DNA from 4 places in the Shinella sp. JR1-6 genome. Region 4 is predicted to be linked to each of the others. Evidence: riboswitches for the same ligand, from Rfam matches in the RefSeq annotation. Region 4 holds a riboswitch; each other region holds the start of a gene.

What was found. Region 4 has a riboswitch for cobalamin ahead of nrdH (glutaredoxin-like protein NrdH). Riboswitches for the same ligand answer to the same signal wherever they lie in the genome.
Region 1: another riboswitch for cobalamin. It lies ahead of bluB (5,6-dimethylbenzimidazole synthase); the one in region 4 lies ahead of nrdH (glutaredoxin-like protein NrdH).
Region 2: another riboswitch for cobalamin. It lies ahead of EXZ48_RS09670 (CbtB-domain containing protein); the one in region 4 lies ahead of nrdH (glutaredoxin-like protein NrdH).
Region 3: another riboswitch for cobalamin. It lies ahead of EXZ48_RS04945 (ABC transporter substrate-binding protein); the one in region 4 lies ahead of nrdH (glutaredoxin-like protein NrdH).

The regions. Positions count from the first base shown of each region.
Region 1 is NZ_SHMI01000005.1:33,285-37,117, forward strand. It holds gene EXZ48_RS10115 (diguanylate cyclase domain-containing protein) at 1-595, shown strand, start outside; gene EXZ48_RS10120 (SDR family oxidoreductase) at 832-1,650, shown strand; cobalamin riboswitch at 1,707-1,928, shown strand; gene bluB (5,6-dimethylbenzimidazole synthase) at 1,974-2,666, shown strand; gene EXZ48_RS10130 (DUF2865 domain-containing protein) at 2,659-3,768, opposite strand.
Region 2 is NZ_SHMI01000004.1:419,002-422,834, reverse strand. It holds gene cobW (cobalamin biosynthesis protein CobW) at 1-938, opposite strand, end outside; gene cobU (bifunctional adenosylcobinamide kinase/adenosylcobinamide-phosphate guanylyltransferase) at 942-1,466, opposite strand; gene EXZ48_RS09675 (CbtA family protein) at 1,468-2,262, opposite strand; gene EXZ48_RS09670 (CbtB-domain containing protein) at 2,275-2,451, opposite strand; cobalamin riboswitch at 2,499-2,866, opposite strand; gene EXZ48_RS09665 (peptidoglycan-binding protein) at 2,946-3,833, opposite strand, start outside.
Region 3 is NZ_SHMI01000002.1:494,984-498,816, reverse strand. It holds gene EXZ48_RS04955 (ABC transporter ATP-binding protein) at 1-624, opposite strand, end outside; gene EXZ48_RS04950 (iron ABC transporter permease) at 621-1,649, opposite strand; gene EXZ48_RS04945 (ABC transporter substrate-binding protein) at 1,646-2,689, opposite strand; cobalamin riboswitch at 2,845-3,078, opposite strand; gene EXZ48_RS04940 (MurR/RpiR family transcriptional regulator) at 3,105-3,833, opposite strand, start outside.
Region 4 is NZ_SHMI01000010.1:15,280-19,112, forward strand. It holds gene nrdE (class 1b ribonucleoside-diphosphate reductase subunit alpha) at 1-1,819, opposite strand, end outside; gene nrdI (class Ib ribonucleoside-diphosphate reductase assembly flavoprotein NrdI) at 1,807-2,202, opposite strand; gene nrdH (glutaredoxin-like protein NrdH) at 2,213-2,434, opposite strand; cobalamin riboswitch at 2,685-2,903, opposite strand; gene EXZ48_RS18130 (cold-shock protein) at 3,120-3,323, shown strand; gene EXZ48_RS18135 (MFS transporter) at 3,420-3,833, shown strand, end outside.

The DNA of each region.
Region 1 (3,833 bases), on a different contig from region 4:
GCTGCGCTTCTCTGCACTGGTCAAGGCACTGCAGCGCAGCGAGGCGCAGAACGCCTTCCTTGCCCAGCACGATCCGCTGACGGGGCTGAAGAACCGCAGCGGTTTCGACGAAGAGGTGCGCCATGCCATCCGCAAGGGCGAGAGCCAGCCCTTCTCGATCGTCGCTCTCGACCTCGACCGGTTCAAGGCCGTCAACGACCGGTACGGCCATGCGGCTGGCGATGCGGTGCTGCAGGCTGTCGCACGCCGCTTTTCCGAGCGTATCGGCCCGCTCGGTACGGTCGCCCGCCTCGGCGGCGATGAGTTTTCCGTGCTCCTTGGCGGTGTCTCCAGCCGCGAGATGCTCCTCGAGCTTGCTGAGGGCCTTGTCCGGGATGCGCAAATACCGATCGCCCATGACGGGCAGCTTCTGGTCATCGGCGGCAGCGCGGGCATTGCCCAGTTCCCGGACCATGGTGGTAGCCTGCACGATGTGATGGTGATGGCGGATGCGGCGCTCTATGCGGCCAAGAATGCCGGTCGCAACCGAGCCGTTCATGTCGGCGACATGGCTGGCGACGCGATTGCCGAAGCCGATGCGGTACGCGCGGCCTGACCAGTCGCCCTGCGCACTGAAGCGCCTACCGCCTTGTTTCCATGGGGTTTCCGCCAGGATGCGCCGCAGCAGGCGCCGGCCCTGTCTGAAGATAGTCGTGTCCGGTCGGTCTCTGTCTCCGGAAATGGCTTGAGAAACAGCCCGATAGGGGATTTGCTTGCGGAAATGAATCATGTGTCGATCGGCTTCTCGTTGTTCGCGAGCCAGTGTCGGCCGGTCTGCAAGGGAGGCATGGCATGAGTGAAGGTGCGCGGCTCGACGGCAAGATCGCCGTCGTCACGGGAGGAACGCAGGGACTGGGGGCGACGATCGCCCGGCTCTTTGCCGAGCGGGGTGCGGCGGGCCTCGTCATCTGCGGTCGCAATGCCGCCAAGGGCGAGGCGAAGGCCAAGGAGATTTCCGGCGCGACGGGTGTTGCGACACTCTATGTGAAGGCCGATCTCGCTGTGGTCGAGGATGCGCGCGCGGTCATTGCCGCCTGCGACGCGGCCTTCGGCCGTGTGGACGCGCTGGTCAACGCCGCCGCCATCACCGACCGCGGCACGATCCTCGATACGAGCCCGGAGCTGTTCGACCGCATGTTCGCGGTCAACGTACGCGCGCCGTTCTTCCTCATGCAGGAGGCGATCACGGTGATGCGGCGCGAGAAGACCGAGGGCACCATCGTCAATATCGGTTCGATGTCGGCCAAGGCCGGCCAGCCCTTCATCGCCGCCTATTGTGCCTCCAAGGGCGCGCTCGAGACGCTGACCAAGAACACGGCCTATGCCGTTCTGCGCAACCGCATCCGTGTCAACGGCCTCAACATCGGCTGGATGGCCTCGGAGGGAGAGGATCGCATCCAGCGCGAATTCCATGGCGCGGCCGACGACTGGCTGGCGAAAGCGGCGGCAAGCCAGCCCTTCGGGCGGCTCGTCGATCCGGCCGAGGTGGCGCGGGCCTGCGCCTATCTCTCCTCGCCGGAATCCGGCCTGATGACGGGCTCGGTGATCTGCTTCGACCAGTCTATCTGGGGTGCCTATGACGGCTCGCCCCATCCGGATGCGCCGCTCTGAGGCGCAGGCACGGCGGTGCATGGCGCAGGCGGGCTTGATCGTGCCCGCAAGCCATGCGCATATCCTTCGCGTCAGGTGCCCGCTCCGGCGGGAGAATCGGGAATCCGGTGCGGGCGAAACGCTCAGGTCCGGAACGTGCCCAACGCTGTGACGGGGATGGTTTGCACCGTAAAAGCTTGAATCGATTCAGGCTTTTGCCACTGGTTGTTCAACCGGGAAGGCAGGTGCCTGCCGCGTAACCCGAAGTCAGAAGACCGGCCTGGCACGATAGACCGAACCGCGCGGACGGCGGCAGGTTGTGACGCATTGTTGGGGAGATGACGATGCGAAGCGAACCCTTGGACCCTCTGGTCCGGGCGGGCGCCTTTTCCCGCGAGGAAAAGCAAGCCGTCTACCGTGCCATCGAAACGCGCCGCGACGTGCGCGACCAGTTCCTGACCGATCCCCTGCCGGACGACCTCGTCGGCCGCCTGCTGCAGGCCGCTCACAATGCCCCGTCTGTCGGTTTCATGCAGCCATGGAACTTCCTGTTGGTGCGCAGCGCGGCGACCCGTCAGGCGGTGCATGCGGCCTTCCTGAAAGCCAATGCCGAGGCGGCGGCGATGTTCGAAGGAGAGCGTCAGGCGCAGTATCGTGCGCTGAAGCTGGAGGGTATCCTGAAGGCGCCGCTGTCGATCTGCGTGACCTGCGATCCGACCCGCGGCGGCAGCGTGGTTCTCGGCCGCACGCACAACCCGCGAATGGACGTCTATTCCACGGTCTGCGCCGTGCAGAACCTGTGGCTCGCGGCGCGGGCGGAAGGCGTCGGCGTCGGCTGGGTCAGCATCTTCCACGACAGCGATATCCGTTCGATCCTCGGCATACCCGGCCATGTCGAGATCGTCGCCTGGCTGTGCGTCGGCTTCGTCGACCGACTCTACGGTGAGCCGGAGCTGGCGGTGAAGGGCTGGCGGCAACGCCTGCCGCTGGAAGACCTGGTGTTCGAGGAACGCTGGCCGGAGGAAGGCGTCAGTTGACGCCGGCATCCACCGGGCGGCCGAGGTCGATGGCGGATTCGTTGGCCGGCAGGAAGACCGGGCCGACCGTGCGCACCTTGCTGCTGGCCGGGTCGTAGTCGCGCTCCTCGACCTTCGCCGGCATCTTGACCGGGGTCTCTTCCTTCTTCGGCAGGGTGCGAATGGTGGTGATCGAGCCGCTGTCGGAATCGTCGGCGGTGCCGGCGCGCGCGGTCTCGGCGTCGTCGCCCTTCAGCGCCTTCTCGCGCTTGATCATCTCCTGGTAGTAGGCCGAGAGGTTGCAGCCGCAGGCGCCGGGCTTGGAAAGGTCGCGCGTGCGGTAGGAGAAGGCGTTCGGCATTTCGTAATAGGGGCGGCCCGTGACCGTGGAGGTCATCTGCTCGGTTTCCTGGCCGCTGGTCATCGACTGGTAGAACAGTTCGGTCTCGGTTTCCGGGCACATCATGGCGCAGACCTTCTGGTCGCGCCGGAAGTCGAGCGGTGTCGCGCCCGACGAGATCGGGAAGAAGCCGCCGTCGCAGGTGCGCACGCAGACGGTGCGCAGGTTGCCATGGCCGTTGCTGCCGCCGAGCGAGCGCAGTTTCAGGCGCTCGCTGCCGTCGGGCGCGGTGCCGAGGGGCAGGGTGCGCTTTTCATCGAGCGTGCGCAGCGTCTCGGTCGCCGCGATCGGCATGACCTTCGCCTCGTTGCCGCAGCCGTTGCTCGCCAGGAGGGCGGTGAGACGGCTGCGCTTGCCCTGCGACGAGGTGCCGCCGGCAAATTCGCGGCGCTTCTTGTCGAGGATTTCAAGGTTGCGCTCCATCTTGCCGATGACGCTTGAGAGCGTGTCGCAAGCTTCGGCATTCGCCCCGCCGACCACGATGATGCTGCCGCCCGAGCAGCCAAGGCGGCGCTGGTCACTCTTGGCCTTGCGCAGCTGAATGTTCTGGCGGGCGATCGCGCCGGCATATTTGCGGGCGCTCGTCGTATCGACCACCACCTTGGGCAGGTTGGCCAGCTCCGCCTGGAGGCGCTCGCACACGTTCGCCGCCGCCGTGCCGCCCGATAGGAGCAGCGGCAGGCCGGTTGCAATGGCAAGGAGGAGGCGAAGGCGCCCGGTCACATCATCGATCCCGTGAATTGGTTGGGCCGCGTTCCGGCCGCATATGCAGTTCCTATCATAGGCCC
Region 2 (3,833 bases), on a different contig from region 4:
TAATGGTCGATACGGCTGCCGACGGCCTGGATGAGCAGGCGCAGCGGCTTGCCGGGCACATCGGCAAACCCCTTGACGCGCAAGACGTCATGCGTGGCGATGGCGCCCTTGAGACGCTCGATGAAGGCGGCCGGATCCACGATGGCGGGCAGCTCGACGACAAAACTGTCGAACTCGTCGTGGTCGTGCTCCTCGCCGTTCTCGTGCTCCATCTCGTGGTGCGACTTGCGGTTGGCGATGTCGTCCTCCGTGCCGACGCCGAGGCCCAGCAGTACGGCGGCGGCGACCTCGCCATTCTTCGCCTCGATCATCGAGGGTTTGCGTTCCGTGCGAGAGGCGACCTCGTCGCGCACCGCCTTGAGGCCTTCGGCATCGATCAGGTCGGTCTTGTTGAGCACGATAAGGTCCGCGGCGGTAAGCTGGTCCTCGAACAGTTCCTCGAGCGGGCTTTCATGGTCGAGGTTCTCGTCTTCGACGCGCAGCGCATCCACCCGGTCGTGGTCGTCAGCAAAGCGGCCGGCGGCAACGGCGGCGCTGTCGACGACAGTCACCACGCCGTCCACCGTCACCTGCGTCTTGATTTCCGGCCAGTTGAAGGCGGCGACCAGCGGCTGCGGCAGGGCGAGGCCCGAAGTCTCGATGACGATATGGTCCGGGCGGTTCTCCCGCTCCAGCAGCTTCGTCATGGTGGGAATGAAATCATCGGCGACGGTGCAGCAGATACAGCCGTTGGTCAGCTCGATGATGTCGTCCTCGGTGCAGGCTTCCGCGCCGCAGCCCTTCAGCACGTCGCCGTCGACCCCGAGATCCCCGAACTCGTTGATGATGAGCGCGATGCGTTTTCCTCCGGCATTCTGCAGGAGGTTGCGGATCAGCGTCGTCTTGCCCGCGCCGAGGAAGCCGGTGATGACGGTGGCGGGGATCTTCTGTTGCAGCATGGCTCAACCCTTCATTTTCAGCGGCAGTCCGGCCGCGATAAAATAGACTTCAGGCACGAGGGCGGCGACCTTCTGGTGCAGCCGCCCGGCATGGTCGCGGAATTCGCGCGCCATGCGGTTTTCAGGCACGATGCCGAGGCCGACCTCGTTGGAGACAAGCACGATCCGCCCCGGCGCCTGTCGAAGAGCCTCCAGGAGGCCCGAACATTCGGCGGCGATGTCGCACTCCTCCAGCATCAGGTTCGTCACCCACAGCGTCAGGCAGTCGACGAGCACGGCCCTATCGGCCCGGGCGACGTCAGCGATGCGCGCGGCGAGCGCCAGCGGCTCCTCATGGGTCTGCCAGCCGTCGCCGCGGTCCTCCCGGTGCCTTGCGATGCGCTCGCGCATCTCGTCGTCGAAGGCGCGGCCCGTGGCGATGTAATGACGCGAGAGGCCGGTCTCGGCGACCAGCCTCTCGGCAAAAGCGGATTTTCCGGAACGCGCGCCGCCCAGAACCAGGACGGCTCCGGGCGATGTCACTGTCATATCAGGCTGCCTTGGCGATCTTCTCGTTGGCAAAGCCGAGCGAGAGGCCGAGCACGATCCAGAAGAACAGGGTCGTGGCAAGGGCAGCGACGGCGAACTCCGCACCGAGCACGGCCGGAACGTTGCTGGAAATGTCGCTGGGCTGCGGGGCGCCATAGACCTGCGGCGCCGCGATCAACGCAATGCCGATGACCTTGGCGACGATGTTCGGCTTGAGGAACAGCAGGTAGAGGCCGGCCGCCGACAGGATGACGGTTGCGATCCACCACACCTGGCGGTCGCCGAGATCGGCGGCAGGGAAGCCCGGAAGCTCCGGCGGCAGGCCGATGGCCGGCAGCATGTGCACGGCAAGCCAGCCGGCCGCGCCCCAGAGCGCGCCGTTCGCCACCGTGATCGGATGGCCGGACACGAGGCTGAAACCGGCAAGCAACAGGCCGAAACCAGCGCCCGTGACGAGGTTTGCCAGAAGCGTGCCGGAGAACCGGCTCATGCCGAACATGATGCCGCCTTCCTCGTGATCCTCCCCCTCATGGGCATAGGCGACGGAGACCGGCGAGAGCGCAGAGGCCATGTCGAGGATGACCGCGCCGAGCGAAGAATGCTCCTGCGTCTGTGCAGCGCCTTCCGTGCCCGTGGCCGGCGTCGTGCCTTCGGTTGCGGGTGCGGCTTCGTCGCCGCCCTCGAACTCCTCGGCATGCAGGATGAGCGGCACGACTCGAGCCTCCTGGGCGGCTGTCATCAGCACGCCGGAGAACAGCCCGGCCACCAGGGCGGCCAGGAGATAACGAACGATCATGTCGAAAACTCCTTAGTGGCAGGGAAAGCCGTAGGAGTGACGCGTATCGTGTGCCGTGTCGTGCAGCACGGCGGAATTCGCAAGGCCCGCACCGAACACCAGGAAGGCGCCGAGCAGAAGAGCGAAAACACCGGCGACGAGACGGTCGTTTGCGGAAAGGGTAACAGAAGACGTAGTCGAAACAGCCATGACAACCTCCGTGCAGGCAGCGGGGAAACCTCCCCAGGTCGGACGAAATGTCCTTCACATTGGCTGGCAGGTCTCCTGGCTCGCAGCGTCGGGCGTTGAAAACGCCTGCGGGGCACCCTCGCCTTCCCAGGCTAAGGCATCGCGAAAAGGCGGACGATTCGTAGAAGAAGAGGCGTCCAACCCCTGCTGATCGCGATGCCACCCAGTGGCTTTTCCGTCTGGTTCTCACAGCGCGAAACCACGGCACCATTGCCCCGCTCCCCGCAGATCCTCCCATCCGGATGGGCGTCCCTCGCCACTCTACAGTCGCGGGGTCGGCCGTGATTGCAGCGCCCTGATTGGGTCCGCCGCGTCACATTCCCATTTACTCCCCGATCCGTTTCCGGATCCGGGAACCATCCAATAGTCTGGATGATTATGCTTCCACCCCCGGGAAGTCAATCGACCGGCAGCGTCATCACCTGTGCTGAAACCGCCGCCCGGCCGTCGTATTCTCAATAGCCGGGGATGATCACCAGACCGCCACCATCGTTGTAGTAGCCGTCGTCGCGGTAGTAGCGCTCGTAGTAGCCATCGACCGGGCCTTCCAGCACGTCATAGTCCTGCTGGTAGCGGCGCTGGCGATTCTGCCTGGTCTCGGCATATTGCGCAGCCTGCCGAAGCGCACGGTACTGCTGGCGGGAAAGATAACCATCGGCGCGGTAGCCCGACGAGCCCTGCCAGGCGGCGATCGCCGAACGGGTGCGCGAACCGAAGACGCCATCGACGCCGTAGGTGTTGAAGCCGAGCATGCTGAGCCAGCGCTGCGCCTGGGCGCGGGTCGAGCGCTCCATATAGGCCTCGCGCCGGTCGACGATCGGCTGCTCGGCCTTGCGCTCGGCCTCAACAATCGCCGTTTCGCTGTCCGTCCTGGGCTTTGCTTCCTGCCGGGCGGTGTTTGACAGCGCCGACAGGCGCTCGCGCGCATCGGCGACGAAGCGGCCGTCCGGATATTCGTCGAGATAGGCGCGGAAAGCCTTTTCCGAGCCGTCGAGCACGGCCTTCTGGAAAGTCTCTTCCTCGCGCTTGGCCGCATCGTCGGCCTGCTCGACGGCAAGGCCGCGGTCCTTCCTGTCGGCGCCCTGCGCTTCGTTTTCACGGGCGGCAGTCGCCGTGTCGTTCTCCTGCGCGGCACGCTCGGCGGCGGCCGCCTCCTCGGCGCGCTTTTCAGCCTCTTCTGCAAGGCGGGCCGCCTCGGCAGCCTTCGCCTCGGCATCGGCAGCCGCCTTCGCGGCTTCCGCCTTCAGCCGCTCCACCTCGGCCGCCTTTTCTTCGGCAAGCTTGCGTGCAGCGGCGGCCTCTTCCTCGATCCGCGCCTTCTCGGCCGCAGCCGCCTTCTCCGC
Region 3 (3,833 bases), on a different contig from region 4:
CATGACGGCGATGCGGTCGCAGAACATGGCCGCGTGATTGAGGTCGTGCAATGCCGCAACGACGGTCAGGTCCTGTTCGCGCACCAGCTGGAGCAGGCCGATCTGGTGGCCGATGTCGAGATGGTTGGTCGGCTCGTCGAGCAGGAGGATCGGCGCCTGCTGGGCGAGCGCGCGGGCGATGTGCAGCCGCTGCCGCTCGCCGCCGGAAAGCGTGTGCCACAGCCGGCCGGCAAAGTGCGCCATGTCGACCTCCTCCAGCGCCCTGTCGACGATGGCATCATCCGCCCGCGACCAGGGCGTCAGCGCGCCGAGATGCGGCGTGCGGCCGAGTTCGACCGCCTGGCGCGCAGTGATACGCTCGGTCGTCTCCGCCTGCTGCTCGACGAAGGCGATGCGGCGGGCTATGGCTTGCCGGCCGTGGGCCGAAAGCGGCGAGCCCTCAAGCGTTACCAGACCCGCCTGCGGCTTGCGGATGCCCGCCATCAACGCCATCAGGCTGGTCTTGCCCGAACCATTGGGTCCGATGATGCCGAGAAATTCGCCGGGACGCACGTCGAGCGAGACGTCGGTCAGGATGGTCGCGCCGCCGGCCGACCAGCAAAGACCTTTTGCCGAAAGGGTCACAGGGCCGATCTCCTTTGGCTGAGGATGAGCGCGAAGGCCGGCGCGCCGAACAGCGCGGTGATGACACCGATGGGCAGCACCTGGCCGGGAATGATGATCCGCGACAGCACGTCCGCGGCAATCATGAAGATCGCGCCGATCAGCGCCGAGGCCGGCAGCAGCAAACCGTGGCGGACACCGACGACCATGCGCGCGGCATGGGGAATGACGAGGCCGACGAAACCGATCGACCCGACGATGGAGACCATGACGGCGGTCATCAGTGCCGAGACGGCGATCAGCACGACATAGACCCGGCGCACCGGAATGCCGAGCGAGGCCGCCGATTCCGTGCCGAAGGTGAAGGCATCGAGCGCGCGCGCATGCCAGAGGCACACGACAAGCCCGAGAAGCGCAACCGGCAGCGCCAGCCAGACATCCGGCCAGCGCACGCCCGAGAGATTGCCGAGCAGCCAGAACATGATGCCGCGTGCCTGTTCCGCATTGGCCGCCTTGGTGACGATGAAGGAGGTCAGCGCATTGAAGAGCTGCGAACCGGCGACCCCTGCAAGGATGATCGCCCCCGTACCGCGGCCTGCGCGAACCGCCAGCGCGCTGACGAGACCGAAGGCGACGAGCGCCCCGATAAAGGCACCGATCGGCAGCGTCAGGATACCGGCGCCGATGCCGAGGATCGCCACCGCGACAGCGCCCGTGGAGGCACCGGCGGAAATGCCGAGAATGTAGGGATCGGCCAGCGCGTTGCGCAGCAGCGACTGCAGGATCACCCCGCAGATCGCGAGCGCCGATCCGCAGCAGGCCGCAACCACGGCGCGGCTCAGCCGGTAGTTCCAGACGATGCCCTCGTCTATCGGCTCGATGGCGTGCCCCGCCTGCCAGAGGCGGTTCGCCACGGTCTTTGCCACGACGTCGAGCGGAATAGCGGTCTCGCCCACCGCCGCGCCCACCCCGAGCGCGGCGACAAGCAGCACGAGCGCCGCAAGAGCGACACCCGTGCGCAGCAGGATGGGGCGATCAGCCGTCACTTCGCGAGGCCAGCCTTCTCGATGGCGTCGGCAAGCACCTCGATGCCCTCGATCGTGCGGATCGTCGGGTTCATCGCCTGGGCGTCCATATCGACGACATGGCCGTTCTTCACGGCCGGCATCAGGCTGGCGACGGGATCTTCCTTGAGGAACGTGTGCTTGACCGCGACGTCATCGGCAGGGAAGCGGCGGCGCTCCATCTTGCCGGCGACGATGATGCTCGGATCGGCCTTGGCAACGGTTTCCCAGCCGACCGTCGGCCATTCCTCGTCGCTCTCAATGACATTGCGGATGCCGAGCGCCGACATGATGTAGCCCGGCGCGCCGTTGCGCCCGGCGACATAGGGGTCGATGTCGAGTTCGGCGCTGGAGAACCAGAAGACGGCGGAAAGCTTGCCATCCGCCGAAGCGATCTTCTTGCGCGCCGCGTCTTCGCGCGCCTTGAGGTCGGCGATGACTTTCTCGCCCTGATCCTGCACATCAAAGATCTGCGCCAATTCGCTGATTTCCTTGTAGATCAGCTCCATCGTGAAGACCGTCTTGCGCACCCCGTCGCCGCCACCGGAATTGTCCTTACCGATGCAATCGGCCGGCGAGGTGTAGACCGGGATCTTCAGTTCATCGAACTGCTCTGGCGTCGCGACGATGCCCTCCGGACCGACATGCCACTGGAACTGCGCCGTCACAAGGTCGGGCTTCTTGGCGACGACGCTCTCGAAGCTCGGATCGTTGTCGGCAAGGCGCTCGACCTTGGCGTTGGCATCCTCGTAACCCGACAGCACCGGGCCGATCCAGACCGCCGTGCCGACCATGCGCTCGCCAACGCCGAGGAGATACAGGATTTCGGTCGAGCTCTGGCCGAGCGAGACAGCCCGTTCCGGCGCCTTCTCGAAGGTGACCTTGCGGCCGCAATTTTCCAGCGTCAGCGGATACTGCGTCGCGGCCGCCTGCGCGGCGCCCGCTGACAGGGCAAACACGGCGGCACCGGCCAGCGCGGAAACGAGGGATGCGGCGCGCACGGCCGCAGGCAGAATGGTCATGGGTTTCTCCCGAATGAATGAAAGCGTGCGGGCTCAGCCGACGCGCCGACAGGCGCGCGCCGATTGCGGTCGGGAGAAAACGATTGGAATTCCGCCGTTGCCGGCAGCCAGGGTCGTCATAGGGTCTCCTGTTCCGGGCATCCCCGCCCGTGACTTGGATTTTTCTCGACGACGGCAGGTCTCCTGGCTCACGGATATCTGCTGCCTGTCTGCCTTCCCGCGGAAAAACCGCAGTGGCATGACGCGAAAACGCGTCCGAGGACAGGCGGCAATCCGCCTACAGTTGCGGGGGCAGCCACGGAATGGGTCCCTGTTGGGTCGTCCGCACCGTGTTCCCTATTAATCCCCTGGGAGTCATCCCTCGGGAAACCGTCGATCCATCCTTAATCCGCCGCGCTCGGCAGCGTCAAGGCGCTCAGCTCTCGAAATCTCCGAAGATGTCCTGGAGGCGGGTAAGCGTATCGACGCGCTCGCTCACGGCTTCGCCCATGAGCACAATGATATTGCTGAGCATGAGGTCCATGACGGCGGTCATGGTGGCTGCGCCATCCCAGAGCGGCCCGTGCGAGCCCGGCACGACGAGGCAGATATCGGAAACATCCGGCCCCCAGGGGCAGAATTCGTCGGTTAGCAGCACGACCTTGACGCCGGCCCGCCGGGCCTCCAGCGCCAGCGGCCGGGCCTTGGCGGCAAAGCGGCGCACATCGTGCAGGAACAGCACCCTTCCCTCGACGGAACCATCGAGCAATTCCGCATAGGTGCCGTTGAGACCATCGACGAACTGCACGCGCGGGCGCGTATAGGAAAGCTGGCTGGCGAAATATTGCGCGATGCCGCGCACGTTCTGATAGGCGGCGACATAGACCTCGCTTGCGCCGATCAACGCGTCGATCGTCTGCTGCCATTCCGGTGCGCTGGTAATCGCATAGATCTGGCCGAGATTGTCGATCTGCTGCTGGATGAGGCCGGCGAGGAGCTTTCCCTCCTTGCGGTCCTGTTCCAGCGAAGCGACTTGGGCCTTGACTTCCCAGGCCGGATTGGAACCGCCGCGGCGCAGTTCGCTCTTCAACTCGTCGAGGCCGTCAAAGCCCATGCGGCGCAGATACCGGCCGATGGTCATCGGCGAGACCTGAAGCCGCTGGGC
Region 4 (3,833 bases):
GGATCGAGGACGTCGAGTGATTGATGTAGGAGATCGAGCCCGTCGGCGGCACGGCCTGGAGGTTCTGGTTGTAGAGGCCGCCGTCCATGACGGCCGCCTTCAGCTCAAGCCAGTCCTGCTGCGTGGGGATATGAATGCCCGCCTCTTCGAAAATGCCCCGCACCTTCTCCGTCACCGGCAACCATTCGGCTTCGGTATATTTGTCAAAGTATTCGCCCGAAGCGTATTTCGAGTTCTCGAATCCCTTGAAGCTAACGCCCTTTTCGACCGCCAGCCGGTTGGAGGCGCGGACGGCGTGATAGGTCACCGTGTAGAAATAGATGTTGGTGAAGTCGATGCCTTCCTCCGAGCCGTAGAAGATACGCTCGCGGGCGAGATAGCCGTGCAGGTTCATCTGGCCGAGGCCGATGGCGTGGCTATCGTCGTTGCCCTTCTCGACCGAGGGGACCGAGGAGATGTGGCTCATCTCGGAGACGGCGGTCAGCGCACGGATCGAGGTTTCGATCGTTCGTCCGAAATCCGGCGAGTCCATCGCAGCAGCAATGTTGAGCGAGCCGAGATTGCACGAAATGTCCTTGCCCATCCTGGCATAGGAAAGGTCGTCGTTAAATTCGCTCGCCTCACTTACCTGCAGGATCTCCGAGCAAAGATTGCTCATGGTGATGCGGCCGGCGATGGGGTTCGCGCGGTTCACCGTGTCCTCGAACATGATGTAGGGATAGCCGCTCTCGAACTGGATCTCGGCAAGGATCTGGAAAAAGTCGCGGGCCTTGATCTTCTTCTTGCGGATGCGGCCGTCCTCGACCATCTCGCGGTACTTCTCCGTCACCGAAATCTCGGTGAAGGCCACGCCGTAAACGCGTTCGATGTCATGCGGCGAGAACAGATACATGTCATCGTTGTTGCGAGCGAGCTCGAAGGTGATGTCGGGGATAACGACGCCGAGCGACAGGGTCTTGATGCGGATCTTCTCATCGGCATTCTCGCGCTTGGTGTCGAGGAAACGCAGGATGTCGGGATGATGGGCATGGAGATAGACCGCCCCCGCCCCCTGCCGCGCACCGAGCTGGTTGGCATAGGAGAAACTGTCCTCCAGCAGCTTCATGACAGGGATGACGCCCGACGACTGGTTCTCGATCTGCTTGATCGGCGCGCCCATCTCGCGAAGGTTGGTGAGGGAGAGCGCGACACCGCCGCCCCGCTTGGAAAGCTGGAGCGCCGAATTGATCGAGCGGCCAATGCTCTCCATGTTGTCCTCGATGCGCAACAGGAAGCACGAGACGAGCTCGCCGCGCTGTTTCTTGCCGGCATTGAGGAAGGTCGGCGTTGCCGGCTGGAAACGGCCGGAAATGATCTCATCGACGAGATCGCGGGCAAGCTGCTCGCTGCCGCGCGCCAGCGTCATCGCCACCATGCAGACGCGGTCCTCGTAGCGCTCAAGGTAGCGCTTTCCGTCGAAGGTCTTCAGCGTATAGGACGTGTAGTACTTGAACGCGCCGAGGAAGGTCGGGAATCGGAACTTCTTGTCATAGGCGTGGTCGAAGAGATCGCGTACGAAGTTGAAGGAATACTGGTCGAGCACTTCCTGCTCGTAGTACCCTTCGGTCACCAGATAATCGAGCTTTTCCCTGAGATTGTGGAAGAAGACCGTGTTCTGGTTGACGTGCTGGAGGAAGTATTGCTTTGCCGCCTGCCGGTCCTTGTCGAGCTGGATTTTTCCATCCTCATCGTAAAGGTTCAGCATCGCGTTCAGCGCATGATAGTCCAGCGCGGTGATTTCCGGCGTCTTCGTCGGTTTCTCGAGCGTCATCGTGTCCAAAATCGTTCCAGTCCCTGTCTGACGTTGTCGACGTCCTCATCCATGCCGAGAAGCTCGAAGCGGTAGAGATACGGCACACCGCACTTGGCGGAGATGACGTCGCCGGCGAGCCCGAAGGTCGCCCCGAAATTGCTGTTGCCCGCGGCAATCACGCCGCGAAGGTTCGCGCGGTTTTCCGCATCATTGAGGAAGCGGATCACCTGCTTGGGAACGGCGCCTTTGCCATCCTGGCCGCAATAGGTCGGCACGACGAGGACGAAGGGCGCGCGCGCCCTCAGCGCCTCGTCGGCGCGAAGGGGAATGCGGGAGGCCGGAAGGCCGAGCTTTTGCACGAAGCAATGGGTGTTTTCCGACCGGGAGGAGAAATAGACGAGCTCACCCATCGCCCCGCCCTCAGGCCAGTGCGCTGATCATATCAGGGCGGAAACCGGCCCAATGCTGCTCACCGGCAACGACGACGGGAACCTGACGGTAGCCGAGGCCCTGCACGAGCGCGAAGGCATCTGCATTCTCGGAGATATCGACGACACGGTAATCGATGCCGTGGCGGTCGAGCGCGCGGGTGGTCGCTGAGCATTGAACGCAAGCTGGCTTGGAGTAAACGGTGATCGGCATGGTTTCCTCATATTCTGGCGATTGGGCATGGAGGGGCGTTCGGTCATCCGCCGATGACCGTTCGTGAACTGAAAATAGATAGACGGCGGCCCTCAAGGACGGCCGGAGCGGGGCGCCGCTTACTCGCGCGGAGGCACTGGAAACAAATTCGACATGACTTCACCCCGAAGCTATTCATACGGAGCATCTGGGGAGACGGCGGGGCGGCATCATTCCACAACCCATCGCTCGCCTGCCGGACACCCCGCCCGTGGACGTTCATGAACGAGGCAGGTCTCCTGGCTTGCGGGTCGCGGCATCCGTCCGCCTTCCCAAGGCATTTGCGCCTCAGTGGCTTTGTCGAACGTATGCTCGCCGCTTACAGTTGCGGGGGCAGCTCCGGATTGACGCAGCCATCATGGCCACACCGGATTCCCGTCTTAGCCTCCGACTCTCTCGAATCGGAGGAACCTTGAACACTAGATATGGTATAGGACGCAATTCCGCCGTCAACAGTTAGCTCGATCGCTCGGTTGCGAAACGCAAGTTATCCCCATGACGGATGGCGAAAGCCCTTCGTCGCGAGCACTTTTCCAAGCCTAGATTTCCACAGACACCATTCCAGCGTGAATAAGCGGTTGCCGGACCAGCGTACGACGAATAAGCTCCTGCTGCGGCAAGGTGCCGCTCGATCACTGAGGATACCATGGCTACCGGAACGGTTAAGTTTTTCAATCAGGACAAGGGCTTCGGCTTCATCACCCCCGACAATGGCGGAGCAGACGTGTTTGTTCACATATCTGCGGTACAGTCCGGCGGCCCGCTGCGGGATGGCGCAAAGGTCAGCTACGACATCGGCCAGGATCGCAAGACCGGCAAATCGAAGGCTGAAAACGTTCAAACGCTCTAAGAGCGCGCGCTATTCGATGACGACCTCGGATGCGTATGGTTCATGGACGTCGCCACGGCGTTCGACCACCGCATCCGAACGGTCTCGAATGCAGATATGACCGTCGCCATCCGCACGCCCACGACGCAGCCGAGGACGCACCTCGCAGTTCTTGTGGTTTTGGGGCTAACCCATCTCCTCAACGATCTGATGCAGTCGCTGATTCCGGCTGCCTACCCAATCCTGAAGGATGCGTACGCGCTCGATTTCGTGCAAATCGGCCTGATCACCATGACCTTCCAGATTGCCGGATCGCTGCTGCAGCCGGTCATCGGCATGGTGACCGACAAGCACCCCGCACCCTATTCGCCTGTCGTGGGCATGATGTTCACCCTTTCCGGACTCGTGAGTCTCGCATTCGCCCACAGCTATGCGATAATTCTTGTCTCGGTGGCGCTGATCGGCATCGGATCATCCATATTCCACCCTGAGGCGACCCGTATGGCGCGCTATGCGGCCGGCGGCCGGCAG